Regions from separate parts of the Halomonas caseinilytica genome, predicted to be linked through region 1. Evidence: predicted binding sites of a transcription regulator. Region 1 holds the regulator's gene; each other region holds the start of a gene.

Region 1 (7,629 bases):
CCTGGGCGCCGTGCGGCCGGCTACCGGTCGCATGCCGGTGCTGTTCGATCCGTCGCTCGCCTCCGGGCTGGTCGGGCACCTGATGGGGGCCATCGCCGGTGGTGCGTTGTATCGCCAGTCGTCCTTCCTGTGCGAACGACTGAATACCATGCTGTTCCCCGACTGGTTCTCCCTGGGCGAACGTCCCATGGAAGTGGGCGCCATGGCCAGCAGCCCCTTCGACGCCGATGGCGTCCAGACTCGGGACAATGTCTTCATCGACCAGGGGCGCCTGGCCAGCTACCTGCTCTCCGCCTACAGCGCGCGACGCCTGGGCATGTCGACCACCGGCAACGCCGGTGGCGCCCGCAACCTGCGCATCACGGCACCGCTCGAATCGCAGGAATCGCTCCTGGCGCGCATGGATCGCGGTGTGCTGGTGACCGAGCTGATGGGCCAGGGCGTCAACGGCGTGACCGGCGACTACTCACGTGGCGCCGCCGGCTTCTGGGTGGAGAATGGCAGGATCCAGCATCCGGTCGAAGAGTTCACCATTGCCGGCAATCTCGAGACGATGTTCCAGGGGCTGGTGGGAATCGGTGACGATATCGACACCCGGGGCAGCATACATACCGGTAGCTGGCTGATCGACGAGATGACGGTCGCGGGCGCGTAGCGCCCGGGACGCGGCTGCGCCGCTCGAAAAGCCGGGCTTCGCCCGGAGCTGGAAGAACGCCCGCTTCGCGAGCTTAAGCTGGAAGCTTGAAGAAAAATCTTGATCCCGTGCGTCGGTGTTCATGCTGCCTTCCAGCTTCCAGCTTCCAGCTTCCAGCTTCCAGCTGTCAGGCCTCCTCGTCGAACCGGGCCTCGAACAGCTCCTCGAGGGCATCGAGGACTGCCTCGTCGTCCTCGCCCTCGGCTTCCAGGAGGAGTTCGGTGCCGCAGGGGGCGGCGAGCATCAGCAGCGACATGATGTTGTCGGCGTTGGCTGTCCGACCGCCATGGGAAACGGTAACGCTGGCATCATAGGGTTGGCAGCACTGGACCAGGCGGGTGGCGGCGCGGGCGTGCAGACCGCGCTTGTTGGTCAAGGTGAGCTTGCGACTCGGCACGGACTCAGGATTCCTTTTCGTGGTCGTGATCGTCTTGTTCCTGGGTGGGTGGCGTTTCCGAGGGGAGGCGGCTGAGGTGTATGCCCAATTCTCGGTGACGCAGGCGAACGCTGGGATGCTGGGCGGCGAGGTCGTGAGCCAGGCGCTCGGCCAGGTAGACCGAGCGATGCTGCCCCCCGGTGCAGCCGATGGCCACGGTCAGGTAGCTGCGCTGGCTGGCCAGGTAGCGGGGCAGCCAGCGTTCCACCCAGGCGAGGATGTCCCGGCGCATCTCGTCGACCATCGGATAGGTCTCGAGAAAGGTGATGACGCTGTCGTCGCGTCCGGTGGCATCACGCAGTGAAGGGTCCCAGTAGGGATTCGGCAGGCAGCGTGCGTCGAAGACAATATCGGCGTCGAGCGGGACGCCGCGCTTGAAGCCGAAGGACTCGATGGTCAAGGCGAGGGCTTCCTGCCCGCGCTCGGCCACCTGGTCGGCGATGCGTCCACGCAGCTCATGCACCGAGAGCCGCGAGGTGTCGATCACCAGATCGGCGAGATCACGGATCTCTGCCAGGGATGCTTCCTCCTGATCGATGGCTTCAGCAAGCGTCATCCGGTTGTTGCGGGTCAATGGATGGCGGCGCCGAGTGGCCGAATAGCGCTCGAGCAGGATGCGGGCATCGGTAGTGAGGTAGACCACCTGGCACTGGACCTTCCGGTGACGCAAGTCATGGAGCAGCGTCGGGAAGCGCTGCAGGGCATGCGGCAGGTTGCGGGCGTCGATGCTGACGGCGATGGAACGTGCCTGACCGTCGCGCAATTCGTCCACCAGCGAGCCGAGCAGCGTGGCCGGAAGGTTGTCGATGGCATAGAAACCGAGATCTTCCAGTGCCTGCAGGGCGATCGACTTGCCCGAGCCTGAACGGCCGCTGATGATCACGATCTGCATGGCAGGGTCTCCTGGTCGAGTGGCTGGCCGTTGTGCCGTCAGTCGTTCTCGGCCGGTGCCTGTCGGCGTATCGCCTCGATGAGTCGTTCGTGCAAGGCGTGCTGGCTATCGGCACGACGCAGAGCGTTACGGGTGTCGGCGTCGTTCATTACGGCGGCGACCTGGCCGAGCAAGGCCAGATGGGCGTCGTCGGCCTGCTCGGGAACCAGCAGCACGAACACCAGGTCGACAGGGTCGCCGTCGACGGCGTCGAAGTCGATCGGCTCGGCGAGCTTCAGAAAGCCGGCAATGGGCGCCTTACAGTGCGGGTTGCGGGAGTGGGGAATGGCGACCCCGTGCCCGATGCCCGTGCTGCCCAGGCGCTCGCGACCGATCAGGCGGCTGAAGACCTCCTGGCTGTCCAGACTCGGTGTGTTCTGGGCGATGAAGGTGCTGAAGAATTCCAGTACGCGCTTTTTGCTCCCCCCGGGCACGTCGAAGAGCGTGCGCTCGGGGGGAAGGATGGTTTCCAGAGTCATGATGGATCAGCGTACGCCGGCGGCGCCCTGGGCGCGCGCCTGGGATTTTTCCTTGTGTTTCACCAACTGGCGATCGAGCTTGTCGGCAAGGGCGTCGATGGCGGCGTACATGTCCCCGTCCATCGCTTCGGCATGCAGGTCAGCACCGGCGGCATGCAGGGTACAGGCAGCCTGTTGACGTTCTTTCTCCACGGAGAGCGTGACTTGCACGGTGGTGATGTTGTCGTAGTGACGTTCGAGTCGCGCGAGCTTCTCTTGGACATAGTCACGCAGTGCGTCGGTCAATTCCACATGATGGCCGGTGAGGTTGACTTGCATGACACGCTCCTTGCTCCTTGGGTTGTGCCTCGATTGTAACCCTTTTTGGAGTCGTGCAAACCCCCTGTGAAACGCTGTTGCCAGGCTCGCTCGAAAACGCTCAGCGAAGGCGCTTGCGCTGGCTCGAGGAGGGGATGTTCATGGCTTCGCGATACTTGGCCACGGTTCGCCGTGCGACATCGATGCCTTCCTCGGCGAGCAGGGTGACAAGCTTGTTGTCGGAGAGCGGCTTGCGTGCCGGTTCCTCATGGATGAGCTTGCGGATCCGGGCCCGTATGGCGGTGCTGGAGTGGGCGTCGTCGCCGTCGCCGACATGGCTGGAGAAGAAGTACTTGAGCTCGAACACACCGCGTGGCGTGTGGATGTATTTCTGGGTCGTCACCCGCGAGATGGTCGATTCGTGCATCTCGACGGCCTGGGCGATGTCGGCCAGGATCAAGGGTTTCATGGCTTCCTCGCCGTGCTCGAGGAAGTCCAGCTGGCGGGCCATGATCTCGCGACCGACGCGCAGCAGAGTGTCGTTGCGACTGGCCAGACTCTTGAGCAGCCAGCGAGCCTCCTGCAGGTGATCCTTGAGGAACTGGTTGTCCTGGCTCTTGTCGGCGCGTCGGATCAAGGCGGCGTAGTCGGGCTGGATGCGCACGCGTGGCATGGCCTCGGGGTTGAGCTCGATCTGCCAGCCTTGTTCGTCGCGCCGGGCGACCAGGTCGGGGATGACGTAGTCGTTGCCGCCGCTGGCGAACGCGCTGCCCGGGCGTGGGTCGAGTCCTCGGATCAGGGCGATCACCTCGTCGAGCGCCGCGTCGTCCAGGCCGAGGCGGCGCTTGAGCAGGCGTCGATCATCGCCGGCCAGGGCCTCGAGGAACTGACGGGCCAGGCGCCGGGCCTGCGGCAGTCGAGGTGTTTCCTGGGGCAGGGCGGCGAGCTGCAGCATCAGGCATTCCCGCAGGTCGCGGGCGAAGACGCCGGTGGGCTCGAACTGCTGCACCTGCAGCAACACGGCTTCGACCTCGCGGCTGGAGAGCCCTTCCAGGCCCTGGGCGCGCAGGCCATCGCGGATCGCGTCCAGTGGCTGGTCCAGGTAGCCATCCTCGTTGACCGCGTCGATCAGGCTCTCGGCGATACGCGAGGAGCGCTCATCCAGGCCGCTCATGGCCAGTTGCCAGGCCAGGTGCCCCTGCAGGCTTTGGCCCGCTGCCTGACGCTCGAAGTCGGGGGCCTCGCCGCTGCCCGTGCCGCTCAGACTGCCCAATCCGGCATCCTGATAGGTATCGGACCAGTCGCTGTCGACGGTCAGATCCTCGGGAATCTCGCTGGCCCAGTCATCTTCGGGCGCCTCGCCGACGGCCAGTTCGCCGAAGTCCTCGTCGAGCTCCAGCATGGGGTTGGATTCCAGGGCCTGCTGGACCTCCTGACGCAGGTCGAGAGTGGAAAGCTGCAACAGGGCGATGGCCTGCTGCAATTGGGGCGTCATGGTCAGCTGGGTGCCGAGCCGAAGTTGGAGGGAAGCCTTCATGGCCATAGGAAAAGAGAACCGCTCAACGTGCGAGAAACCTCCACCCTAGTGCGTTGCATCACGGCATGCAAGTCTTCGATAAAGCAATTATCATGCCATCGGCAAATTTCGTGCCTTGGTGATAAAGTGTTCATTATATCAGCTTGTTGCGGTGACATGGCGCTGAGGGGCGGCAAGCCGTGGGCTCAGAGGCGGAAGTCTTGGCCTAGGTAGACGTCGCGCACTCGCTGGTTGGCGAGGATCGCCTCGGCGTCGCCTTCGGCGATGATCTGGCCGTCGCCGACAATGTAGGCGCCGTCGCAGATGTCGAGGGTCTCGCGGACGTTGTGGTCGGTGATCAGTACACCGATGCCGCGTGTCTTGAGCTGGCGGATGATGCCCTTGATCTCGCCGACGGAAATCGGGTCCACGCCAGCGAAGGGTTCGTCAAGCAGGATGAAGTCAGGCTCGGTGGCCAGAGCGCGTGCGATTTCCACCCGTCGGCGCTCACCCCCGGACAGGCTCATGCCGATGTTGTGGCGGATGTGGGTGATGTGGAAGTCTTCCAGCAGCGATTCCAGGCGGTCGCGACGGCCGGCGCGGTCGAGATCCTTGCGGGTCTCGAGAATGGCCATGATGTTGTCGGCCACGCTGAGCTTGCGGAAGATCGAGGCTTCCTGGGGCAGATAACCGATACCGGCGTGGGCGCGCTCGTGCATGGCGGCATCGGACAAGTCGAGATCGTCGATGGCGACCTGGCCGGCATCGGCACGCACCAGGCCCACGATCATGTAGAAGGAGGTGGTCTTGCCGGCCCCGTTGGGGCCCAGCAGGCCGGTGATGTGGCCCTGGCCGATCTCCAGGCTGATGTCATGGACCACGCGTCGGCGTTTGTAGCTCTTGGCCAGGTGGCGGGCGTGGAGCGTCTTCATTGCGAATCCTGCTGCTCGGGTTCCAGGGTCATGCGTACTCGCTGGTTGCCTTCGACGCCTTCCGCGGAGGAACGCGCCTGGACCACGCGGCGATCGAGAAAGTACTCCAGGTAGCCGCCATCGAAGGTGTCACCGCCCCGGTGCAGTTCGGCCTGGTCGATGAGTTCCATGCGGCGTTCGGCCACGTGGTAGACGATGCGCTGCCCCCAGCCGCGTACCACTGATTCGTCGGGAGCGGGCTGCTGTTCGATATAGGCGCGATCGCCGGTGGCGATGGCCTGGCTCAGCTCGCCGGCGTCGTTGCGGCGGATTTCCACTCGTGAGCCGGTCAGGCGCATGCTGCCCTGCTGAATGTTCACGTTGCCCTGGTAGACGGCGGTGCCGGCACGGTCATCGAGGTCCAGGCGGTCGGCCTCGACCTGGATCGGGGCGCTGGCGTCTCCCTCCAGTGCCTGTGCCTGGGAGACGGCGAGGCTCAGGATGACCAGTGACAGGCCCAGCAGAAAGGGGGAGGTGGTTCGCGTCATGGCTCGGGGTCCTCATCGGTTGCCGGCGGGTGATGACCGCGAACATTGTCGGTCAGTCGCGCACGATTGTCATGAATCCAGGCGTCGAAATGCTCGCCCCGCATGGATTGGGGAGGCTGGCTGAGCGTGGCGGGCGTCTCGCTCCAGGCATGGCCGGTGTCGGCATCGTAGTGCAGCCTCTGAGTGGTCAGGCGCCAGCGTTCCGCGGGGGCCTCGAGGCGGACATCGCCGCTGAGCCTCAGGGGATTGCCACCGGCTTCCAGCCGGCCTTGCTCGGCGCGGGCGGTCCAGAGCCGGCCATCATCGGCGTGGAGCCTGACCTCGGGGTTTTCCAGACGCGTGACATCGTCGATGGGGGTGTGCACGAGGCGCGGGGTGACGAGCCGCTGGTGGGGGGTGCCTTCGGCATCGAAGCGTGTGGCTTCGACGTCTTCCAGGTAGTAGTCCGGCTCGCCGGCGGCGTCCCGGGGCACCGGCCCGGGCGAGTCGTCGTCGCGAGAATCGAGCAGGGCCAGCCCGCCGCCGAGGGCCAGCAGCAGCAGGAAGAGCCAAGTACGAAAACCGGGGCGGGGCAGTCGCATGGGATCAGGCCCGATCATTCAGATAGGCGTCGAGCATGGCATCCCATTGCCCTTGGGCCTGGAGCAGGGCATCGCAGATCTCGCGCACCGCGCCGTGTCCGCCAGGGCGCTCGGTGACCCAGTCGGCGTGCTGGCGGATGTAGCTTGGCGCGCCGGGGACGCTGATGCCGACGCCGGCCTGGAAGATGGGGGCCAGGTCGGGCATGTCGTCACCGCAGTAGGCGACCTGGTCGAGGGTGATGTCGAGCTGCTCGCAGAGCTGGTGCAATACGGGAAGCTTGCGCGCGATCCCTTGATGAAGATGGGAGATGCCGAGTGCGGCGGCGCGGCGACTGACCATCGGCGAGTCGCGCCCCGTGATCAGCGCGACCTCGATGCCGGCGTTGCGTATCAGTTTGATGCCGTGGCCATCCAGGGTGTGGAAGGCCTTGATTTCGTTGCCGTCAGCGTGAAAGTAGAGCCGTCCGTCGCTGAGCACGCCGTCCACATCCAGTGCCAGCAGGCGTACTCGCCGCAAGCGGTCGAGCAGGTGGGGGGCGAGCGAAGGGGATTCGTGACGCATGACAACTCCTTGGGGTCAGATCACGCCGCTGGCGAGCAGGTCGTGCATGTGCAGGGCGCCGACGGGGTGGCCGTCGTCATCCACCACGGCCAGGGCGGTGATGCGATTGTCTTCCATGAGGCGCACGGCTTCGGCGGCCAGGGTGTCGGGCGAGGTGCGCTTGCCCGGCACGGTCATGACGTCGTCGACCTTGAGTCCGCTCAGGTCGGCATGCTGGTCGAGGGTGCGTCGCAGGTCGCCGTCGGTGTAGACGCCGACCAGCCGGTCGTCGGGATCGACGACGCAGGTGAAGCCCAGTCCCTGGCGGGTGATTTCCAGCAGAGCATCGCGCAGCGGGCTGCCGGAAGCCACCCTGGGCAGGCGGGAGCCCTGGTGCATGAGATCGGAGACGCGCAGCAGCAGTCGCTTGCCCAGGCTGCCGCCAGGGTGCGAGAGGGCGAAGTCCTCGGCGGTGAAGCCTCGTGATTCGAGCAGTGCCACGGCCAGGGCATCGCCCAGCGCCAGGGCGGCGGTGGTCGAGGACGTGGGAGCAAGATCGAGCGGACAGGCCTCGCGTTCGACGCCGGCGTAGAGATGGGCGTCGGCGTGACGCCCCAGGGTGGAGGCAGGGCGCCCCGTCATGCTGATCAAGGGGGTGCCCAGCCGCTTGAGCAGTGGCAGCAGGGCGGTGACTT
Region 2 (7,629 bases), on a different contig from region 1:
TGGCAGCCGAGGGGCAGCTCACCGGCCCCTCCCTGCAATTGAAGGCCCCCGAGATCGTTCCCCTGGAACGGGCGACCTTGAGCCTCGCCTGCGCCCAGGGCCAGGATGCGTGGCACTTCACGCTCGGCGAGCCAGAAGATGTGCGGCTACGTGCGACTCACTCGCTGCTTGGCGGTCATGGTGAACTGAACGCCCGGCTTCCGGCCGATCATCCCTTGCTCACCTACTGGCGACTGCTCGACCCGCGCGTGACCCCCGGCGAGCAATCGCGTCAGTGGTAGGCGGCATCCTCGCGGTGCATCATCGCCGTGTCGACCAGCCGGCGCGCCTCGGCGAGGCGCACCACGCTACCCACGATGATCAGGCAGGGCGACGGCAGCGGATGGGCGGCAAGCCGTTCGGACATGTCGGCCAGGGTGCCGACGAGCGCCTCCTGCCCGGGCAGGCTGGCATTGGCGACCAGCATGATCGGCCAGTCGTCGGGCAGCCCGGCGCCGCGCAGGCCGTTGCAGATGGCCTCGACGCGGGACAGTCCCATGTAGAACACCAGGGTTTCGTCGCGGCGTGCCAGGGCGGACCAGTCCGGCTCGCCCCCTTCGCGACACTGCTGGGCGGTGATCAGGCGAAGCTGCTGGGCATGGCCGCGATCGGTGAGCGGAATGCCCATGCTCGCGCAGGCCGCCGAGGCAGCGGTGATACCAGGCACGATCTCGCTGTCGACCCCCGCGGCATCCAGCGCGGCCAGTTCCTCGCCCATGCGCCCGAAGATGCCGGGGTCGCCACCCTTCAGCCTGACGACCCGCTTGCCCTCGCCGGCCAGGCGCACCATCAGCGCACCGATCTCGGCCTGGGCGACACTGTGCTGCCCCCGCGCCTTGCCCACGTAGTAGCGCTCGCGTCCGGCGGGAATCAGAGACAGAATCTCGTCGCCCACCAGGCGATCGTAGACCACGGCATCGGCGTCGCGCAGCAGTCGGGCGGCCTTGAGAGTCAGCAGTTCGACATCGCCGCTGCCGGCACCAACCAGAAACACCCGGCCGGTCCGGTGACCATGACGACGCCCCGCAGCATTGTACGCATCGCGCCACGGGCGCCAGGACTCCCACCATGAGAGGGCCACACGCGCCAGCGAATCCACGGGGCGCAGGATGCCCTCAAGCCGGCTCGACATCAGGGACGGGATGAGACGCATGGGCCCTCTCCTCTTCGATAAGTGATTTCAATTCGGGAATGCAGCTACCACACTGGGTGCCGCAGGCCAGTCGGGCGCCCAGTGCCTCGACGCTGGTATCGCCCTCGCGGATCGCCGAGGTGATGGCGCCCTGGCCGACCTGATGACAACTGCACACCAGGGGGCCATCGTCGGCGGCGCCGTCCTCGCAGGCGGCCAGGATGCGGCGCCGCTGGCCCACTTCCAGGGCGATGCCCTCGGCGGCTTCGGCGAAGCGTTCATCGAGCCAGGCCAGTCCCGGCAATTCGGCCGGCGGACCGACCATCAACCACCAGCGCAGGCGCCCCGCCTCGATGCCCGCGGCACGCAGCCGACCGTCGGCCGGATCATCGCACCACAGCGAGGCCGCCACCGGCAGGATCTCGGCCAGCCAGGCCAGCCAGTCACGCTCGGCGGCAGCAGGGGCGCCGGCCAGTTGCCAGCGTTCGGCATGGGCCATGGGAGTCCGCGCCCAGTAGCCGGTCTCCCGGTACACCCGCGCGCCCACGTCGAGATCGGCGGCGACCACCAGGGTGGCCTCCCAGGCGCTGGGTAATGCCGCCAGGGCCACGGCGCCGTGCTTCGACTCGGGCTGACCGGACAGCGGATCGACATGCGACGCCAGCAGTGCACCGGCCAGCGCCGAGGCGCTGAAACGATCGCTCCAGTGGATTGGTACGAACAGTTCGCCGCGCCGCTGCGCCGGCGAGATGCGAACCCGCCCCCGGTAGTCACCACCCTCGCCCTCGAGTCGCGCCAGCCCCTGATCGGTCAGGCCCAGCTCACGGGCGTCCTCGGGATGCACCTCGATGAAGGGCTCGCTACGGTGGTTCATCAGCCGTGGCGCCCGAGCGGTGCGCGTCATGGTGTGCCACTGGTCGCGCACCCGACCAGTGTTGAGGCGAAAGCGGCGGTGCTCGCCGAGGGCCTGGACGGGGCCGTGTGGTGACACCGGCACCAGCCGAGCCCGGCCATCGGGCGTGGCAAAATGACCGTCCTCGAACAGGCGTGGTGTTCCCCGCGGCGCCTGGCGCGTTACCGGCCACTGGATCGGTGCCAGGGTGTCATAGCCCTGGCGGTCGAGCTCGGCCAGCGCCGAGATATCGAAGCAGCGCCGCCCGTCGCCCTCGTTCTCGAAGCCGGACAGGCGCGCATGTTCGACGAAGATATCGGCCGGATGCGCATAGTCGAAGGCCTCGCCGAAGCCCAGGCGTCGCGCCACTTCGCTGATGATCCACCAGTCATGACGGGCCTCGCCCGGTGGCGCCATCAGGCCGCGCTGGCGCGAGATGCGGCGCTCGGAGTTGGTCACGGTGCCGTCCTTTTCCGACCAGCCGGAGGCCGGCAGCACGATGTCGGCCACCTCCAGCAGATCGGTATCGGCCATGCACTCCGAGACGATCACCAGCGGACAGTGGGCCAGCGCCGCGCGTACGCGACGAGCGTCGGGCAAGCTGACCGTGGGATTGGTGGCCATGATCCACACCGCCCGGATCTCGCCGCGCTCGATGGCCTCGAACAGCGCCACCGCCTTGTGCCCCGGCCCTTCCGGGAGATGCGGAACGAGCGAGTCGGTGCTCCAGAAGCGCGTCACCCGCTCCAGGGCGCCGGGGCTATGGTAATCCATATGGGCGGCCAGCTGGTTGGCCAGGCCGCCCACTTCGCGCCCTCCCATGGCATTGGGCTGGCCGGTGATGGAGAAGGGACCGGCGCCGGGCAGGCCGATCTTGCCGCCTGCCAGGTGGCAATTGATGATCGCCTGGCACTTGTCGGTACCACTGCTCGACTGGTTGATGCCCTGGGAATACAGCGTCACCACGTGGAGCTGGCTGGCGAACCAGTAGAAGAAGGTCTCCAGGCGCTCGGGGTCAACATCGCAGTCGGCGGCGATGGCCTCGACCGAGACATCGTCCTGACGGGCCTCGGCCAGGGCTTCCTCCACCCCGCGCGTGTGGCGTTCCAGGTAGACGCGATCGAGCTTGCCCCGCTCGGCCATCCAGGCCAACAGCCCGGTGAACAGGCGAGCATCGCTGCCGGGACGCACGCCCAGGTAGAGATCGGCCAGCTCGCAGGTGTCGGTGATGCGCGGATCGATCACCACCACTCGCAGCAGGGGGTTGCGCGTCTTGGCGACGCGCAGGCGCTGGAACAACACCGGATGATTCCAGGCCAGGTTCGAGCCCGCCAGCACCACCAGCTCGGCATCCTCCAGGTCCTCGTAGTTGCAGGGTACGGCATCGGCCCCCAGCGAGCGCTTGTAGGCGGCCACCGCCGAGGCCATGCAAAGCCGCGAGTTGGTATCCAGATGCGGCGTGCCGAGAAAACCCTTGAACAGCTTGTTGGCGACGTAATAGTCCTCGGTGAGCAATTGCCCGGAGAGATAGCCGGCCAGGGCTTCTGGGCCGTGCTCGCGCTGCGTCTCGGCCAGGCGCTCGGCCACGGCGTCCAGGGCCGTGTCCCAGTCGACCTCGGCACCATCCAGCCGCGGGCGCGTGAGTCGCCCCCGGTCACCGAGCGTCTCGTGCAGTGCCGAGCCCTTGACGCACAAACGGCCATGATTGGCCGGATGCTCGACATCGCCCTCGACGGCGATGATCCGCCCATCGTGCATCTCGGCACGCACGCCACAACCGACCCCGCAATAAGGGCATGTGGTGCGTGCGTCTTGCGTTGAGGCCCTGGACATGACGCTATCCTCCCGTCGTGGACGATTGCCGAAACGACGACGCCCACCGCCTCACGGCAACCGAAGCTGCGGAGAAGCGGTGGGCGTCTTTGCCGATGAACGGATCACCCTTGATCCATCCTGGTCACCGGTTATCTAGCAAGCCCCGTGCCAGGAATGCTCAACCCCCGGAATACCGCGTGCCGCGACGATCTCGCCGCCGGCGGACAGCAGCTCGCCGCACAGCTCGGGCGCATCTCGCCACCCCGCCCGCACCGACTCGGTGCAACACCCGCCCGCCACACTTCCTGCCCATGCCATCGGGCCAACACTTTGCCGGCGTTCACCAGGAGTTCCAGCAACTGGAACGCATCTTGCAACCGATCGGGAAACGCCCCTATGCAACGAGCTACGCCACCATGCCTCAGCCCTTGAAAGTCCTTCTGGTCGACGACGAGATCGTGCGGGCCGCCATGGTCGAGGAAGCCCTCGCCAACGAGGGCCACGAGGTCATCTGTCGCCTGCAGGCCCCGACGAGCCTCAACGAGATGGTCGCCCGCCATCAACCCGATGTAGTAATCATCGACATGGAATCCCCCGACCGCGACACCCTCGACAGCATGTCGCTGCTCAACCGCGAGAACCCGCGTCCGGTGGTGTTCTTCGCCGACCAGCATGACCCCGAGACCATGCAGGCCGCGCTCAAGTCCGGCGTCAGCGCCTATGTGGTGGACGGTCTGGTACCGGGCCGGGTCAAGGCGGTCATGGAAGTCGCCATCGCCCGCTTCGAATCCTTCCAGTCGATGCGCCGCGAACTGGACCAGGCCCGCACCCAACTGGCCGAACGCAAACGCATCGAACGCGCCAAGGGCCTGTTGATGAAGCATCAGGACTGTGACGAACCCCAGGCCTATCGCATGCTGCGCAAGCTGGCCATGGACCGCGGTCAGCGTATCGGCGACGTGGCCAACAACGTGATCGACATCCTCGAACAACTGGAGAAGGGACGATGAGCGCGCCCGAACTCGAACGACTGACGCTGGGATTCATCCCCCTGCTCGACGCCGCCCTGCCGATCATCGCCCGCGAGGCCGGCTTCTTCGCCGACGAAGGACTCGAAGTCGCCCTCTCGCGCGAAAATGCCTGGTCGACACTGCGCGACAAGGTCGCCTCCGGCCTGCTCGACGGTGCCCACATGCTCTCGCCCCTGCCATTGGCCATGAGTCTCGGCCTGTCGCGCGCTCCCTGCGAGACCCTGGCGCCGTTCATCCTCGGTCGTGGCGGCAACACCATCGTGCTGTCGCGGCACTGGTCCGAGGGCATGAACGATATCGGCGAAGAGCACGATCCGCGCGACAATGCCCGCCGCTTCGCCGCCCGACTGCACACCCACCGCGGCGAGCCGCCCAGGCTGGCGATGGTCTATCCCTACTCCTGCCAGCACTATCAACTGCGCGAATGGCTGGCCGGTGCCGATATCGACATCGATCGACAGGTGACGCTGGGAGCCCTGCCCCCGCCACGTATGGTCGAGGCGCTGGAAAACGGCGAGATCGACGGGTTCTGCGTCGGCGAGCCCTGGGGCAGCCTGGCCCGGCATCGCGACGTCGGGCGTATCGTCGCCAGCGGCGCCCAGCTATGGCCGGCGCACCCCGAGAAGGTCCTGGGCGTGACCGCCTCCTGGGCGCTGCGCTATCCCACTACCCTGGCGGCAATGATCCGTGCGCTGCACAAGGCCAGCCAGTGGCTCGGCGCCTCGCCGGAACATGCCCGACGTGCCCAGAGCTGGCTGGTGCTGCCGCCTTACCTGGATCGCAGCGTCGCGCATCTCGAGAGCCTGGCGCCCGATGCTCCGCCGGCCTGGCAGAGCCTCGTCGGCGACCCCCGCCCGACCGCCGAGATCATGTCCCATGTGGCCGAGCACCTCGACCAGCACATGCGAAAACACGGTCGCCTGCTCGACATGCGCACCCTCTCGACCTGCTACAGCCCCGCGCATTTCGATGCCGCCACGCACCAATGACGTGCACGGGACACGACAGGTAACAGCTGAACAGCCTCCTCGATGCGGCCTAACCAAATGATATAAAAGCACTATCAAGAAAATGGCGTAGAACTTGAAAGACGCTTGAGCGAACAACGCCGATCCGCGAGCTCCTTTGCCACGGACCGGCCCCCGGCGATCAACGGCGATCGCCACGCTTTCGGACAAAGACGTCTCAGCGCCCCCGATGCCGGGGAGCGCGGAGACGTCTTTTTGCGTTTTCAGGAGGTTGCGATATGCGACCCAATGCCACCATCAGCACCGACGACCGAGCTCCCATCGATCACCTGGTGATCGTCGGCAACGGCATGGCCGCCCACCGCCTGGTCGCGACACTCTGCGACAAGCCCCGGGCGCCCCGCCGGATCACCGTCATCGGCGAGGAAACCAGCCACGCCTACAACCGTATCCTGCTGTCGCCCTGGCTGGCCGGCGAAATGCAGCGCGATGCCCTGCGCCTGCCCGAGCACGCCGCGACCACACAGACCGGCACACGCATCGAGACCCGGCTCGGCGAGCGCGTCACCGCCATCGACCGCGAAGCACGCCGGGTGACCACCGACCGGGGTGCGAGCCTCGACTACGACCGACTGGTGCTGGCTACCGGCTCGCGTTCCGCCATGCCGCCGGTGCCCGGCGTGACCCTTGATGGCGTGCATGGGTTCCGCGACCTGGGCGACGCCGAGGCCCTGGCCCGGGCCGCTCGACACGGCGGCCGCGCCGTGGTCATCGGCGGCGGCCTGCTCGGCCTGGAAGCTGCCGAGGGGCTGCGCAAGCGCGGCATGCGGGTTCAGGTGATCCAGCGCAGCGCGCGCCTGATGAACCGCCAGCTCGACGCCACCGCCGCAGGGCTGTTGCGCGTTGAACTCGAGGCGCGAGGCCTGGAAGTGATCACCGACGGCCACTTGAGCGCGCTGGAAGACAACAGCCAGGGCCGAGTGCGTGCCGTGATTCTCGCCGATGGCACCCGGCTGGCCGCCGATCATGTGGTGATCGCCACCGGCATCACCCCCAACGTCGAGCCGGGGCGTGCCGCCGGGCTCGACTGCGACCGTGCCATCCGCGTCGATGAGTGGCTGACCACTTCGGACGCCGCCATTCATGCCCTGGGCGAATGCTGTCAGTTCGGCTTGAGCACCTTCGGACTGGTGGAACCGATCTGGCAGCAGGTCGAGGTGCTCGCCGCCCGCCTGGCCGGCGAGGCCGGCCCCGGCTATCGCGATCGCCCGACCGCCACCAAGCTCAAGATCAGCGGCGTGTCGCTGTACGCCTTCGGGCCCATCGAGGCCACGCCGGAGCATGATGTGCTCACCTACCACGATCCCGAACAGGGCGAATATCGCCGCCTGCTGCTGCGCGATGGTCGCATCGACGGCGCCGTACTCTACGGCGATACCGCCATGGGCCCCTGGCTGTTCGACCGCTCCCGGGACGGCATGCGCTTCGGCACCGCGCGTCGCACCCTGCTGCTCGGCCAGGCCGATACCGAGGCCCTGCTCGACGACGAAGCAGGCGCCCCACATGTCACCGACACCCTCGACCAGGAGGCCGCATGAAGGCATCGAACGCCACTCCCCAGAACCTGATCATCGTCGGCAACGGCATGGTCGGCCATCATCTCGTCGAACAGCTCATCGAACGCGGCGCCCATCGGCACTACCGAATTCGGGTATTCGGCGAAGAGCGCCACCTGGCCTATGACCGGGTGCA
Region 3 (7,629 bases), on a different contig from region 1:
GCGGTCACCAGTTTCATGGTCTTGTCCTCGCATGGTTCGTGTGCCGACGGCGACGCACGCCGTCCTTGCTGGCCTCATTGTGACAGAGCATACACCCGCAGCGAATAGAATAAAAAAGGCCCCCTTGCGGGGGCCAGCAGGAGCACGCCAGCTCACTCGGGATCGCCTCATGTCTTGGCGACATTGAACTCGGGATAGGCTTCGAGGCCGCATTCGGTCAGGTCGACGCCTTCGTATTCTTCTTCCTCGCTGACCCGGATGCCCATGACGGTCTTGAGGATCAGCCAGACGATCAGGCTGGCCACGAACACCCAGGCGAAGATGCCGAAGATGCCGATGATCTGGGCGCCGAAGCTGGCGCTGCCGTTGGACAACGGAACGGCCAGGACGCCCCAGATGCCGACCACGCCGTGAGCGGAAATCGCACCGACCGGATCGTCGAGCTTCAGCTTGTCGAGGCAGACGATGGAGACAACGACCAGCAGGCCACCGAAACCGCCGATCAGGGTAGCGCCCAGGGCGCTGGGCGACAGCGGGTCGGCGGTAATGGAGACCAAGCCGGCGATGGCGCCGTTCAGAGCCATGGTAAGGTCGGCCTTGCGGAACCAGGCCTTGGCCAGGATCAAGGCGGCGATCACGCCACCGGCGGCGGCCGCGTTGGTGTTGACCAGGACCTGGGCCATATTGTTGGCGGAGGTCACGTCGGACACCTTCAGCTCGGAACCGCCGTTGAAGCCGAACCAGCCCAGCCACAGGATGAAGGTACCCAGTGTCGCCAGCGGCATGTTGGCGCCCGGAATGGCGTAGATGGTGCCGTCCTTGCCGTACTTGCCCTTGCGGGGGCCGAGGACCAGCACACCGGCCAGGGCGGCGGAGGCGCCGGCCAGGTGCACGATGCCGGAGCCGGCATAGTCGGAGAAACCGATCTCGGCCAGCCAGCCGCCGCCCCAGGTCCAGTAACCGGATACCGGATAGATGAAGCCGGTCAGGATCACGGCGAAGATCAGGAAGGCCCACAGCTTCATGCGCTCGGCGACCGCGCCGGAGACGATCGACATGGCGGTGGCCACGAACACGACCTGGAAGAAGAAATCGGCGCGGGCGGAGTAGTAGGGGGCGTCGTCACCGCCGGCCAGCACTGCGTCCACGGAATTCTCGCCCCCCAGCAGGAAGCCCAGGCTGGGCAGGACGCCGCCGGCACTGCTGGAGTACATGAGGTAGTAGCCGACCAACAGGTACATGGTGCAGGCGATGGCGAACAGGGCGATGTTCTTGGTCAGGATCTCGGCGGTGTTCTTGGAGCGGACCAGGCCGGCCTCGAGCATCGAGAAACCGGCGGCCATCCACATCACCAGGGCACCGCAGACCAGGAAGTAGAAGGTGTCGAGCGCGTAAGCGAGCTCTGTCATGACGAATGTCTCCGTATCGGGAACAGGCAGGAAGGCGGTCGGCGATCAGACGGCGTCGGCGCCACGCTCGCCGGTGCGGATGCGGATGACGTCTTCCAGCGGGGTCACGAAGACCTTGCCGTCGCCGATCTTGCCGCTGTTGGCGGCATTGCAGATGGCGTCCAGCACGGTATCCAGGCGGTCGTCGTCCACGGCGACCTCGACCTTGACCTTGGGCAAGAAGTCGACGACGTACTCGGCGCCGCGATAGAGTTCGGTGTGGCCTTTCTGGCGACCGAAGCCCTTGACTTCGGTGACAGTGATGCCTTGAACGCCGTTGTCGGCGAGCGCCTCGCGGACGTCGTCGAGCTTGAAGGGCTTGATAACGGCGGTGATCAGCTTCATCCCGGTACTCCCTTGTTCGGTGGGCGCGGCACGTTGCCACGCGGTGCATCGTTGTTCTGATGAAGCGCGAATCGTGCCAGGTGACGGGATAATCCTGATTTTTCATGAGTCTGTGAAAAGCGCGAGGTGTTGCTGAACGCGCCGCGTGCAGTACGGAGAAGGTCCATGCACTGGATTGGTGCCTGGGTGGCGGCGCAATGCCCCATAAGGTGGCGGACGAGAGGAATGCGGTGAAAGGACGCCTTGCGTATCCTGTCAGAAGGTTTTCCCCACCATCCATTCAGGAGAAGCAGTATGGTCAGCCAGGACCGTATCAGCCGCTTGGCCCAGCAGATCGGTGAGCGCCTGCAAGGCGCCTCCCAGGCCCCGGAAGAGGTACAGAAAGGCGTGCAGCAGGTCGTGAAAGGCGCCTTTGACCGCCTCGAACTTGTTTCGCGTGAGGATTTCGACATCCTGATGGATGTCCTGCAGCGCACGCGAGGGCGGGTCGAGGCGCTGGAGAAGCAGGTCGCCGCCCTGGAAGATGCCCTGGACACACCGGCGGCTGCCACCGACGAAGATGCCGAAGAAGTCCGCGAGGCTGCGGCGGACATCGACTCTCTCGAGGCGGACGCCGGCGCCGGCGAAACCGGACGATGAAACCCTGGGCGTGCCCTGTGCCTCTGGTCTAGCCTGAAGAAGGCGCGACAAGGATGTCGCACCGAGCAACAACAGTGGCGCGAGGGAATGCCGATGACACTGGCGATCATTCGCACCCGGGCGGGCCTTGGCCTGGAGGCACCCGAGGTGCTTGTCGAGGTACACCTGGCCAACGGCCTGCCGGGCATTACGCTGGTCGGGCTGCCGGAGGCAGCCGTCAAGGAAAGCCGGGAACGGGTGCGCAGCGCCCTGGTCAATGCCGGCTTCGAGTTTCCGCTGCGGCGTATTACCCTGAATCTAGCGCCCGCCGACCTGCCCAAGGACGGTGGGCGTTTTGATCTGCCCATTGCGCTGGGACTGCTGGTTGCGTCCGGTCAGATTCCCCCTGAGGCTCTGGCGGATGTGGAGTGCGTGGGGGAGTTGGCGCTGGACGGTGGTCTGCGCCCGGCGAGCGGTGTGCTGCCGCTGGCCATGGCCACCCGGCAAGCGGGGCGTCGCTTGATCGTGCCCCGAGCCAACGCCGACGAGGCGGCCCTGGCCGGCGATCTGGAAGTCCTGCCCGCCGAGCACTTGCTGGAGGTGGTGGCCCATCTGCTCGGACAGGAACCCATTACTGCCCACCGGCTGCGAACGCCGCCACGCCGTGACGCGGCGGAGCCAGATCTGCGTGAGGTCAGGGGCCAGCACCAGGCGCGTCGAGCTCTGGAAGTCGCCGCGGCGGGTGGGCACAACCTGCTGTTCGCCGGCCCGCCCGGTACCGGCAAGACCATGCTGGCCAGCCGCCTGCCCGGCATCCTGCCGCCGCTCGGCGAGGACGAAGCCCTGGAAGTGGCGGCGATACGCTCGGTCAGTGGCCTGCCGCTGGCCGAGCAGTGGGGGCGTCGTCCCTTTCGGGCGCCACACCATACCGCGAGTGCCGTGGCGCTGGTCGGCGGGGGGTCTCGCCCCAAGCCGGGGGAGATCTCCCTGGCGCACCATGGCGTGTTGTTTCTCGATGAACTGCCCGAGTTCTCGCGGCACGTGCTGGAAGTGATGCGCGAGCCGATGGAATCCGGACAGATCCACATCGCTCGGGCCAACCATGAGCGTCGCTATCCAGCGCGCTTTCAGCTAGTGGCGGCGATGAACCCTTGCCCCTGCGGTCATCTCGGCGATCCGCGCCAGGCCTGCCATTGCACGGCCGCTCAGATCCAGCGCTATCAGGCACGGCTTTCGGGGCCGCTGCTGGATCGCATTGACCTGCAGGTGGAAGTGCCGGCCCTGCCGGCGGAGCAGTTGACCTCGCGGGAGCCGGGCGAGGATTCGGCAGCGGTGCGCGAGCGGGTTCTGGCGGCACGCGAGCGCCAGTGGGCGAGAGGGGCGCTCAATGCCCACCTGGCGGGACCCGACCTGGAGGCCGCTTGCGCGCTGGGCGGCGAGGACCGTGCCTGGCTGGCCGAAGTGCTGGAGCGGCTGCAACTCTCGGCTCGCGCCTTCCATCGAGTGCTGCGGGTGGCGCTGACCCTCGCCGATCTGGCCGGCGCCCCGCAGCCGGCCCGCGAACACCTGATCGAGGCCATCGGCTATCGTCAGCTCGATCGGTTGCTCAAGGGCGGCTGACCTGGACGATGCCGCCTCTGATCACCGAGAGGCGTGTCAGTGACTCGCCGATTTGCGGGGTGATGAAGGCGCGGCCCCGCTGACGTGGGGAAGTCTTCCCGTCGGTGAGTTGCCCCAACGGCCGTGAAATCGTTGGCTCATAGCGCCGTGGCGTCGAGGGCGCCGTCGATATGGGCCTGCCAGAGCGGCTGCTCGCCGCCGGGGCGTCGCAGGGTCAGGGTCAAGCGGTAGGGCAGCAACTCCCGGTCGGAGAGTTGCAGTCGCGGGGCCGAGGCATTCAGACGGCTTTCCAGGCGCCATTGATTGTCGCCTGCGCCATCGCCCAGAGCGGGTCGCCAGTCGAGTACCTGAGGACTATCGTCGAGCCCCAGCAGGGCGCGGGTCAGGCTTTCCATCAGTCGCTCGTCGGAGAGGCCCAGGTCGGGGTCGACCTTCGGCATGGCCAGCAGGAGCACCTGATCGGTGGTGGGCTTGGGCAGGGCCGGCGAGGCGGCTACCTGCTCGGCGGCGCGCTCGCCGAGCCCGAGCAGCGCCTGCCGAACGGTCTTGGGGCGTTCCGGGGCGGCGGTGCAGCCGGCGAGGACGAGCAACAGTGCCAGGCAGATCAGTGTGCGAGCGTTCATGAACATCGGCGCCTTTCGGGGGGCTGAGCCTCGAAGCCTTCCTCCAGGTCGGCGAGAAAGCGCGCCAGGTCCGCGAACAGCGTGCGGCGTATCGGTTCGGCTTCGTTGACCAGGTGGTGCCGGGCCTCGGGGTGTCGGCAGATTTCAGCATTGGGAAACTTGCGGTCGAGCACGTCGAGATTCCATTCCCAGTCCACGGTCGAATCCTGCTCGCCCTGCAGGATGAGGGTGGGCACGCGGTTGGGAGGAAGGGCCAGCAGTCGGGGCATCCAGCGGCGCATGGCATCGACCCATTCCATGGCCAGGCGGTCCGGTTGCAATGGATCGCCTTCGCGCAGGAAGGTAGCGAAGTCGCTGTCGGTGGAGTTGGCGCGGAAGCGGCGTGGCACCGAGCGTACGAAGGGGCCCACCAGTCGGTGCAGCCAGCTGGATTGCGACCAGCCCCAGGGTCGGACCAGCGGGGCCAGCAGGGCCACGCCCTGCCAGTGGCCGTCGTCGCCTCGCGCCAGGGCATCGGTGGCCAGTATTGCCGCTCCGGTACTCTGGCCGACACCGACTCGGGGAGGGGCGGCCAGGCCGCGGGACTCGAGTTCTCGGCACAGGTCGCTCAGGCAGGCGCCGTACTCGTCGAAATCGCCGATGGAGGCGCGGGGGCCGCTGGAGAGACCATGTCCGGGCAGGTCCCACAGCACGACACGCCAATTGCGCTCCAGCAGGCATTCGAGCAGGTGGCGGTAGAGTCCCAGATGGTCATAGTAGCCGTGCACGACCCAGACCGTGCCGATGGGCTCCCGCGGGGTCCAGACCTGGGTCCACAGCCGGAAGCCGTGGGTATCTACGTAGCCGACGTGAAGGTCCGTCGTCTCGGCGAGCAACGGACTCAGGCCATAATGGTCCAGGTAGCATTCCAGCGCCTGGCCGGCTTGCTCGGCCGGTGCAATGGGGCCAAGTGCCTGTAAGGGAGTGAAGTCGCTCATCGCATCCTCTGCTGTACTCGCCCATGCTAGCGTCATGGCAGCGGCGGAGCCAGTCATGTTATCGAGGGAAAAGCGCTGGCCACGTCTCGTCATTTGGTCGATATCGAGACGAGGTGCGCCTTCCTTGGCTTTACATGTGGAATAATTTTCCACAAAATTATTCAGGAGCAGTCACCCTTCGCTGTCCGGCCGATCGGTGCCAGGGGGCGCCGAGCTGCCACGCATCAGGAGAACGACCCATGACCCAACGCATTACCCGCCATCGCCTTCAAGTGGCCGCCGAGCTGGACCGTTTCATCAACGAACGGGCCCTGCCGGGAACCGGTGTCGATCCCGAGGCCTTCTGGACCGGCGTGGATGCCCTCTTTCATGATCTGACACCGAAGAACCGCGAACTACTCGCCGAACGTGACCGCCTGCAGGCCGAACTCGATGCCTGGCACCGCGAGCATTCAGGGCCGGTGCGTGACATGGCGGCTTATCGTACCTTTCTCGAGGAGATCGGTTATCTGGCCCAGGCGCCGGCGAATGTCGAGGTCACCACGGCCAATGTCGATCGCGAAATCGCCGTGCAGGCGGGGCCGCAGTTGGTGGTGCCGGTCAACAATGCCCGCTATGCCCTGAACGCCGCCAATGCGCGCTGGGGAAGCCTGTACGATGCCCTGTACGGCACCGATGCCATCGCCGATGAGGATGGCGCCGAGCGCGGTGAGAGCTTCAACCCCAAACGGGCCGAGAAAGTCATTGCCTATGCCCGGGGCGTGCTGGATCGTGCCGCGCCCCTGGCGACCGGTTCCCATGGTGAGGCGGTCAAGTATGCGCTGCGCGATGGCCATCTCGTCGTGACCCTGGAGGGCGGCCGCGAGACCGGTCTCAAGGAACCCGGCAAGCTGGTGGGCTACCAGGGCGAGGCCGAGGCGCCCGACGCGGTCCTGCTGGTCAATCACGACCTGCATCTGGAGATCCAGATCGATGCCGGCCACCCCATCGGCAAGACCGATCCCGCCGGCGTCAAGGACGTGGTCGTCGAGGCGGCGCTGACTTCCATCATGGATTGCGAGGACTCCGTGGCGGCGGTGGACGCCGAAGACAAGGTCGAGGTCTATGCCAACTGGCTGGGCCTGATGAAGGGCGACCTGGAGGCCCAGATCGACAAGGGGGGCAAGACCTTCACGCGTCGTCTCAATGATGATCGTACTTGGCGCAATCCCGCGGGTGGCGACGTGACCCTGCCGGGACGCTCATTGCTGTTCGTTCGTAATGTCGGCCATCTCATGACCACACCGGCGGTACTCGATGCCGATGGCAATGAATTGCCGGAGGGCATTCTCGACGCTGTCGTCACCAGCCTGATCGCCCTGCACGACCTCGCGAAGGGCGAGGGAGAGCCGCGCAATTCCCGCGAAGGATCGGTGTACATCGTCAAGCCCAAGATGCACGGCCCGAAGGAAGTGGCCTTTGCCGATACGCTCTTCGCGCGCGTCGAGGACCTGTTGGGCATGACCCGCGATACCCTGAAGATGGGCATCATGGACGAGGAGCGCCGGACCTCGGTGAACCTCAAGGCGTGTATCGCCGAGGCAGCTTCGCGCGTGGTGTTCATCAACACCGGTTTCCTCGATCGTACCGGCGACGAGATGCACTCCACCATGGAGGCCGGTCCGATGATCCGCAAGGGTGACATGAAGAACAGCGCCTGGATCGGCGCCTACGAGCGGAGCAACGTCCAGACCGGCTTGGCCTGCGGGCTGCGCGGCCATGCGCAGATCGGCAAGGGCATGTGGGCGATGCCGGATCTGATGGCGGCGATGCTCGAGCAGAAGATCGGCCATCCCAAGGCCGGTGCCAACACCGCCTGGGTGCCATCTCCCACGGCGGCTACCCTGCATGCCTTGCATTATCACCAGGTCAGCGTGGCCGAGGTGCAGCGCGAACTCGAGGCCCAGGGGGAACCCGATTGCCTGGACGAGCTGCTGACCGTACCAGTGGCCGAGCACC
Region 4 (7,629 bases), on a different contig from region 1:
GACCTCGCCAATGCTGGTGCCGTCCACGTAGGCTTCTACCTTGATCCGGACGATCGTGCCCTGGTGGCGTGCCGAAAGGATATCGCCAGGACCGGGGTCGGTGTGATGGCTGGGGTTCTTGGCGAAGTATTGCATCACGCTGTCGTCACCGGGGGCATCCCAGTCGATGTGCTTGTGCATGGCGTTGCCTCAGGCTGCAGGAATGTTCTCTTAGATTAGCCGTTGTCGGGCGGGGGACAAAAGGGCGTCGCTCCGGCCATGAGGAGGAATCCTTGATGGACGTGCCGGCGCGGCGGCCATACGCTGGGTGGAACGTCGGCCGTCATGGAAAGGAGTCAGCATGCTGCATCGAACCATCATCGCCACGACCGTGGCGCTCATGCTCACGGGATGCGCAGGATCGGCATCGACCGCCCCGCCTCGGACCGAGGCGCCCAAGCCGCCGACCATGAGCCAGGCCGAGGATGCCTGCGGGGCCCGACAGGTACAGGATCATGTGGGCGAAGTCTATACGGAGGCCCTGGGGGAACGCCTGGAACAGGAAAGCGGAGCGGGTGATGTGAGAGCGAAGCGACCGGGCCAGGCCTATACGATGGAATTTCGCGCGGATCGCCTCGATGTGAATCTGGACGATGCCGGCGTGATTCGCGCCATCCGCTGCGGATAGGGGCCGTCCTTGCCGGGGAAGGGAGGCGTGATACGCCCTCGACGCCGTAGTTGACGGCTTCTGTTGCCGTACCGGCTCGGTGGTCGAGCCGGCCCGCTACAATAACGTGGAAACGCAGACGAGCCGGAGGGCATCCCCTCCGGCTCGTCCAGTTGGCGCCAGGCGTTGCGCCGTTACTTCTTCTTGGCGCGCTTGCGCTCGTTTTCGCTGAGCAGCTTCTTGCGCAGGCGAATGTGGTGGGGAGTGACCTCCACCAGTTCATCGTCATCGAGGAACTCGATGGCCTGCTCCAGGGTGAAGCGCACCGGCGGTGTCAGCACCAGGGCCTCGTCGCTGCCCGAGGAGCGCATGTTGTCGAGCTTCTTGGCCTTGGTGGGATTGACCACCATGTCCTCGGCGCGGTTGTTGATGCCGACCAGCATGCCCTCGTAGACCTCGGTGCCGTGCTCGATGATCAGCTTGCCGCGATCCTGCAGGGCGAACAGCGCATAGGCCAGGGCCTTGCCGCTGACCATCGACACCAGCACGCCGTTGCGCCGTTCGACGGAGGCGTCGGGTTTGAGCGGACCATAGTGGTCGAAGCGGCTGGTCAGGATGCCGGTGCCCGACGTCAGGGTCAGGAACTGGCCCCGGAAGCCGATCAGGCCCCGCGCTGGGATGATGAAGTCCAGGCGCACCCGGCCCTTGCCGTCGGGGTTCATGTTCTTGAGCTCGCCCTTGCGATAGCCGAGCTCTTCCATGATGGCGCCCTGGTGCTCCTCCTCGCAGTCGATGATGACTTCTTCGTAGGGCTCCTGCGAAACGCCGTCGATCTCGCGGATGATGACCTCGGGACGCCCCACCGCCAGCTCGAAGCCTTCGCGGCGCATGCTCTCGATCAGCACCGAAAGGTGCAGCTCGCCACGACCGGAGACCTTGAACTTCTCGGGGCTGTCGCCCTGCTCGACGCGCAGCGCCACGTTGTGGATCAGCTCCTGCTCGAGACGGTCTCGGATGTTGCGGCTGGTGACGAACTTGCCGTCCTTGCCGGCAAAGGGCGAATCATTGACCTGGAAGGTCATGGACACTGTGGGCTCGTCGACGGTCAGCGCCGGCAGGGCCTCGACGTCGGCCGGGTCGCACAGCGTATCGGAGATGGCCAGGTTCTCGATGCCGGTGATGCAGACGATATCGCCGGCGGTGGCCTCTTCGGTCTGCACCCGCTCCAGGCCGAGGTGGGTCATCACCTGGCCGATCTTGCCGCGCCGGGTGTTGCCCTCCTTGGAGACGATCGTGACCTGCTGGTTCGGCTTGACGCTGCCGCGGGTGATGCGGCCCAGGCCGATGACGCCGACATAGCTGTTGTAGTCCAGCGCCGAGATCTGCATCTGGAAGGGCGCTTCCAGTTCGACCTTGGGCGGCTCGACGATGTCGACGATGGCCTGGAACATCGGCGTCATGTCATCGGTGAGCTGATCCGGCTCGGGACCGGCCACGCCGTTGAGCGCCGAGCAGTAGATGATCGGGAAGTCGAGCTGCTCGTCGCTGGCGCCGAGGTTGTCGAACAAGTCGAAGATCTGGTCGATGACCCAGTCCGGGCGAGCACCCGGGCGGTCGATCTTGTTGACCACCACGATCGGCTTGAGGCCCTGATCGAAGGCCTTCTGGGTGACGAAGCGGGTCTGCGGCATGGGGCCATCGACGGCGTCCACCATCAGCAGGACCGAGTCGACCATCGACATCACACGCTCGACCTCGCCGCCGAAGTCGGCGTGTCCGGGCGTGTCGACGATGTTGATGTGGTACTCGCGCTCGTCGGGTCCCTCCCAGCGGATCGCCGTGTTCTTGGCCAGGATGGTGATGCCGCGCTCCTTCTCCTGGTCGTTGGAGTCCATGATGCGTTCCTGGCCCTCAGCCTTGCGGTCCAGGGTGCCGGACTGCTGGAGGAGCTTGTCGACCAGGGTGGTCTTGCCGTGGTCGACGTGAGCGATGATGGCGATGTTGCGAAGATTCTCGATCACGACGGGATCCTGCTGGGAAAAGTGGGGCCGCATTATAGGGTCAGGGCCGTGACGCTACCAGCCTTGTGGTGGGAAATCCGTTTCCGAACGATGTTGAAGCCGCTGCGACAGGGATTCCAGCATGCGTGCACTGATTTGGTGCTTTGCTCGTTATTACGCTTCATTTTGGTTCATTGCGAGGCATTCGTGCCGCCTCAATATCGGGCGTCCGACGGACGAATCAGGCCGGGGAGAAACGCGAGAGACAATTTTCCTCTGCGAGATCAGCATGCTATGAAGGGCGAAAAAATGGATGCGCCATCTTGGCACACTTCCTGCTTCATCGTAGCAAACGCCATGGTCGCCTCGGGCGTCGTGGGCAGCCGGCTTACGGCATGCTACAACGTTCGCAGCACTCGACCAGCGATCAACGATGCTTTGAATACGTTTCCAAGTTAACGAGCCAAGCTCACTGTGGAGGACCTCATGTCTGACAAGACGCTCGCCCTGATCGAAGAACATGATGTGAAGTGGGTCGACCTGCGCTTCACCGACACCAAAGGCAAGGAACAGCACGTCACCATTCCGGCTCGCGATGTGGACGAGGAGTTCTTCGAGAACGGCCAGATGTTCGACGGCTCCTCCATCAATGGCTGGAAGGGGATCAACGAGTCGGACATGATCCTGCGTCCGGAGGACGGCACCGGCTTCCTCGACCCCTTCACCGAAGACGCCACCCTGGTGTTGCGCTGCGACATCATCGAGCCGGCCACCATGCAGGGCTATGAGCGCGACCCGCGTTCCATCGCCAAGCGCGCCGAGGCGTACCTGCAGTCCTCCGGCCTGGGCGATACCGCCTTCTTCGGTCCGGAGCCCGAGTTCTTCGTCTTCGACGAAGTGCACTGGAAGGCCGACGCCGAAGGCGCCATGTACAAGATCACCTCCGAAGAGGGGGCCTGGGCCACCGACCGCCACGTCGAAGGTGGCAACCTGGGTCACCGTCCGCGGGTCAAGGGCGGTTACTTCCCGGTGCCGCCGGTGGACAGCTTCCACGATATCCGTGGCGCGATGTGCAACACCCTGGAAGCCATCGGCCAGACCGTCGAGGTGCATCACCACGAGGTGTCCAACGCCGGCCAGAACGAGATCGGCGTCAAGTTCAACACCCTGGTGAAGAAGGCCGACGAGCTGCAGGAAATGAAGTACGTGGTGCACAACGTGGCGCATGCCTACGGCAAGACCGCAACCTTCATGCCCAAGCCGATAGTCGGTGATAACGGTTCCGGCATGCATGTCCACCAGTCCTTCTGGAAGGACGGCCAGAACCAGTTCGCCGGTGACGAGTACGCCGGTCTCTCCGAGATGGCGCTGTACTACATCGGCGGCATCATCAAGCATGCCCGTGCCCTGAACGCCTTCACCAACGCGTCGACCAACTCCTACAAGCGCCTGGTGCCGGGTTTCGAGGCGCCGGTGATGCTGGCCTACAGCGCGCGTAACCGTTCTGCGTCCATCCGCATCCCCTACACCGCGAGCCCGAAGGGCAAGCGCATTGAGGCCCGCTTCCCGGACCCGACCGCCAACCCCTACCTGTGCTTTGCGGCGATGCTGATGGCCGGCATCGACGGCATCAAGAACAAGATCCATCCCGGCGATGCCATGGACAAGAACCTCTATGACCTGCCGCCGGAAGAAGGCAAGGCCATCCCGACCGTGGCCGAGAGCCTCGATCAGGCGCTGGAAGCCCTGGATGCCGATCGCAGCTTCCTCACCGAGGGCGGCGTCTTCACCGACGAGATGATCGATGCCTACATCGAGCTCAAGTCCGAGGACATCGAGCGTCTGCGCATGACGACGCACCCGGTCGAGTTCGATATGTACTACAGCTGCTGATCGCCGGCGCGACGCCGCCACGCGATAGCGAGATAGAGGCACGCCTAGGGGCGTGCCTCTTTTTTTGTGCCAGCCGCATACTTGTGCCAGCCGAATTCTTTTGCTGGCCGATTTGCAGCAACCGATTCATGCAACATATCTGTGGAGTATCGCCGGGCATATCGGGGCTCGCGACCCGATCGGGCAGCGCCTAGTCTTCAACTCGAGGGCAGGATGCCCGATACCCGATACTTGGGAGGGTCCATGGACAGGCCGATGATCGTGTTGCTGCTGTATCTCTTGATGATGACCCAGGCTGCGGGGGACCAGACGCTCTATCGCACCACCGATGCGCGAGGGCATGTGTCCTTCAGTGATGACCCCTCGAGAGGTGGCGAGCCGGTCGAGCTTGCGCCGATCAGCGTGGTGCCGTCGCTGCCACCGCCACCGCCACCGGCATCGACGAGCACCGCTTCGGGCCGCGACGGCATGGATACACCTTCCCGGATATACGATGCCTTCGCAATTGCGGCGCCTGCCGATGGGGCCACCTTGCCGACCGGGGCCGCGGGCGATGTGCGGGTGCGGCTCGAACTGCGGCCGGCGCTGCGTGAGGGTCACCTGCTGCGACTGCGGCTCGATGGAAACATCGTGCGGCCCGCAGCGCGCCAGCCTGTCATCGAGCTCACCAATCTGTCGCGTGGCGAGCATCATTTGCGGGCGGAACTGCTCGATGCTCGAGGGCAGGTGTTGCAGCGTACGTCGGCGGTGACGCTCTATGTGCAGCGGGCCAGCGTCAACATGCTGCGGAATCCCCATCATGTCCACTCCCGCCCTCAGGCCGTCCGCTGAGGGTGCACGGGATGGCCCAGGATCGTGCATGCACCATAGTAGTGCACTAGGATGGTGCACAGTGCCGGTGCCTGCTGTCGGCTCGTGCCCATATGCCGGCCGTGCCGAAGTGGCGCGCTTCTTGCACCGGACTACTCCAGTTGGAAACTTCTTCGTGCATCGCGGGATCGTTCATGTATCAACGCTTGATGGAACACCTCACCACAGCCGTCCTGTTGCTGGATGGCCGGCTGCGGCTGCAGTGGATGAATCCGGCGGCCGAGGCGCTGCTGGCGCTCAGCCGGTCGCGGGTGGCGGGCCAGCCCCTGCCGGAGCTGGTGGTGGGCGAGGAGGACATCGGTGAGCTGCTGGCCAAGGCGCGAGACGAGTTCCATCCCTTCACCCAGCGCGAGGCACGCCTGACACTGGTCACCGGCGACGTGCTGACCGTGGACTATACCGTCACGCCCCTGACCCGGGACGAGCTCCTGCTGGAAGTGGAGCCGCGCGACCGCCTGCTGCGCATTTCCCGGGAGGAGGCGCTGCAGACGCGCCAGGAAACCATCAAGGTACTGGCGCGAGGGTTGGCCCATGAAGTCAAGAACCCCCTCGGAGGCATTCGCGGCGCGGCCCAGTTGCTGGAGCGCGATCTCGACAGTCCGCAGCTTACCGAATTCACACGGATCATCATCGAAGAGGTCGACCGCCTGCGCGATATGGTGGATGCGATGCTCGGGCCCAATCAGGTCGAGCGCCATGAGCCGCTGAACATCCATAAGGTGCTCGAACGGGTACGTTCGCTGCTGGCCGTCGAGCATCCCAGCGTAACCATCATCCGCGATTACGATCCCAGCCTGCCGGATCTCATCGGCGACGAATCGCAGATGATCCAGGCCATGCTCAATGTCGCACGCAATGCCGTCGAAGCCATGACGGAATCCGATGTGCCGGCCCCCAGCCTGATGTTGCGGACGCGCGCCCGGCGGCAGTTCACCCTGGGAGCCGAGCGGCATCGGCTGGTCTGCGAGGTGTCGATCATCGACAACGGGCCGGGCATTCCCGAGCGACTGCGCGAAACCCTGTTTTATCCGATGGTCTCGGGACGTGCCGAGGGCAGTGGGCTGGGGCTGTCCATCGCCCAGTCGATCCTCCATCAGCACCAGGGGCTGATCGAATGCGACTCCGCGCCTGGCCACACCGAATTCCGCCTGCTGATACCGCTGGAGAATACTCATGAGTGAAGCCGCTCGCGTCATGATCGTCGACGACGATCGCGCCATTCGCTGGGTGCTGGAGCGAGCCCTGGCCCAGCCCGATCTGGAGGTCGAATGCGTCGAGCGCGCCGACCGGGTGTTGCCGCGTCTGCTCGAGGAGCCGCCCGATGTACTGGTCACCGATATTCGCATGCCGGGTATCGATGGCCTGGACCTGATGGCCCGGGTGCGCGAAGCGCATCCCGACCTGCCGGTGATCGTGATGACCGCGCATTCGGATCTCGACAGCGCCGTGGCCTCCTATCAGGGCGGCGCCTTCGAATACCTGCCCAAGCCCTTCGACGTCGACGAGGCGCTGGCCCTGGTGCGCCGCGCCGTGGCCCATGCTCGGGAGCGCCAGCGGCCGGTCACGCCCCCGGAGGGCCTCGAGACCGAGATCATCGGCGAGGCGCCGGCCATGCAGGAGGTGTTTCGCGCCATCGGCCGGCTCGCTCAGTCGCACATCACGGTGCTGATCAACGGCGAGTCGGGCACCGGCAAGGAGCGCGTGGCCCAGGCGCTGCACCAGCACAGCCCTCGGGGCGGCCGTCCCTTCATCGCCCTGAACATGGCGGCGATCCCCCGCGATCTGATCGAATCCGAGCTGTTCGGCCATGAAAAGGGGGCCTTCACCGGCGCCACGGCTCAGCGACAGGGACGTTTCGAGCAGGCTGATGGCGGTACCCTGTTCCTCGACGAGATCGGTGACATGCCCGCCGAGACCCAGACCCGCTTGCTGCGGGTGCTGGCCGACGGCGAGTTCTACCGGGTCGGCGGTCATACGCCGGTCAAGGTGGATGTGCGCATCATCGCCGCTACCCATCAGCATCTCGAGGAGCTGGTGGACGACGGGCGCTTTCGCGAGGATCTCTTCCATCGCCTCAACGTGATCCGCATTCACCTGCCGAAGCTCGCCGATCGTCGCGAGGATATTCCCCGCCTGGCACGCCACTTCCTCGCCGAGGCCGCCAAGGAACTGGCCACCGACGTCAAGGTGCTGACCGAGGAAGCCGAGGAGCACCTGACA

The links. The regulator sigma-54, encoded in region 1, starts transcription at its own class of promoters, with help from an activator protein. The targets are predictions, from matches to a motif close to TGGCACNNNNNTTGCTNT.
Region 2: HSDC_RS00590 (nitrate reductase) is a predicted target of sigma-54. The motif match lies at 4,032-4,049, and genes of this name have one in related genera.
Region 3: HSDC_RS10190 (P-II family nitrogen regulator) is a predicted target of sigma-54. The motif match lies at 1,855-1,872, and genes of this name have one in related genera.
Region 4: glnA (glutamate--ammonia ligase) is a predicted target of sigma-54. The motif match lies at 2,971-2,988, and genes of this name have one in related genera.

Annotation. Positions count from the first base shown of each region.
Region 1 covers NZ_BDEO01000002.1:210,554-218,182, reverse strand. The annotation lists gene pmbA (metalloprotease PmbA) at 1-655, shown strand, start outside; gene HSDC_RS05100 (HPr family phosphocarrier protein) at 822-1,091, opposite strand; gene rapZ (RNase adapter RapZ) at 1,096-2,022, opposite strand; gene HSDC_RS05090 (PTS sugar transporter subunit IIA) at 2,061-2,540, opposite strand; gene hpf (ribosome hibernation-promoting factor, HPF/YfiA family) at 2,547-2,858, opposite strand; gene HSDC_RS05080 (RNA polymerase factor sigma-54) at 2,959-4,380, opposite strand; gene lptB (LPS export ABC transporter ATP-binding protein) at 4,560-5,285, opposite strand; gene lptA (lipopolysaccharide transport periplasmic protein LptA) at 5,282-5,812, opposite strand; gene lptC (LPS export ABC transporter periplasmic protein LptC) at 5,809-6,393, opposite strand; gene HSDC_RS05060 (KdsC family phosphatase) at 6,398-6,955, opposite strand; gene HSDC_RS05055 (KpsF/GutQ family sugar-phosphate isomerase) at 6,971-7,629, opposite strand, start outside.
Region 2 covers NZ_BDEO01000001.1:136,821-144,449, reverse strand. The annotation lists gene HSDC_RS00600 (hypothetical protein) at 1-281, shown strand, start outside; gene cobA (uroporphyrinogen-III C-methyltransferase) at 272-1,192, opposite strand; gene HSDC_RS00590 (nitrate reductase) at 1,155-3,896, opposite strand; gene HSDC_RS00585 (ANTAR domain-containing response regulator) at 4,295-4,888, shown strand; gene HSDC_RS00580 (CmpA/NrtA family ABC transporter substrate-binding protein) at 4,885-5,898, shown strand; gene HSDC_RS00575 (NAD(P)/FAD-dependent oxidoreductase) at 6,156-7,475, shown strand; gene nirB (nitrite reductase large subunit NirB) at 7,472-7,629, shown strand, end outside.
Region 3 covers NZ_BDEO01000008.1:42,481-50,109, reverse strand. The annotation lists gene glnK (P-II family nitrogen regulator) at 1-17, opposite strand, end outside; gene HSDC_RS10195 (ammonium transporter) at 168-1,409, opposite strand; gene HSDC_RS10190 (P-II family nitrogen regulator) at 1,455-1,793, opposite strand; gene HSDC_RS10185 (accessory factor UbiK family protein) at 2,088-2,432, shown strand; gene HSDC_RS10180 (YifB family Mg chelatase-like AAA ATPase) at 2,526-4,031, shown strand; gene HSDC_RS10175 (hypothetical protein) at 4,169-4,654, opposite strand; gene HSDC_RS10170 (alpha/beta hydrolase) at 4,651-5,631, opposite strand; gene HSDC_RS10165 (malate synthase G) at 5,871-7,629, shown strand, end outside.
Region 4 covers NZ_BDEO01000018.1:38,259-45,887, reverse strand. The annotation lists gene HSDC_RS15900 (hypothetical protein) at 1-180, opposite strand, end outside; gene HSDC_RS15895 (I78 family peptidase inhibitor) at 341-667, shown strand; gene typA (translational GTPase TypA) at 841-2,667, opposite strand; gene glnA (glutamate--ammonia ligase) at 3,133-4,539, shown strand; gene HSDC_RS15880 (DUF4124 domain-containing protein) at 4,783-5,370, shown strand; gene glnL (nitrogen regulation protein NR(II)) at 5,544-6,590, shown strand; gene ntrC (nitrogen regulation protein NR(I)) at 6,583-7,629, shown strand, end outside.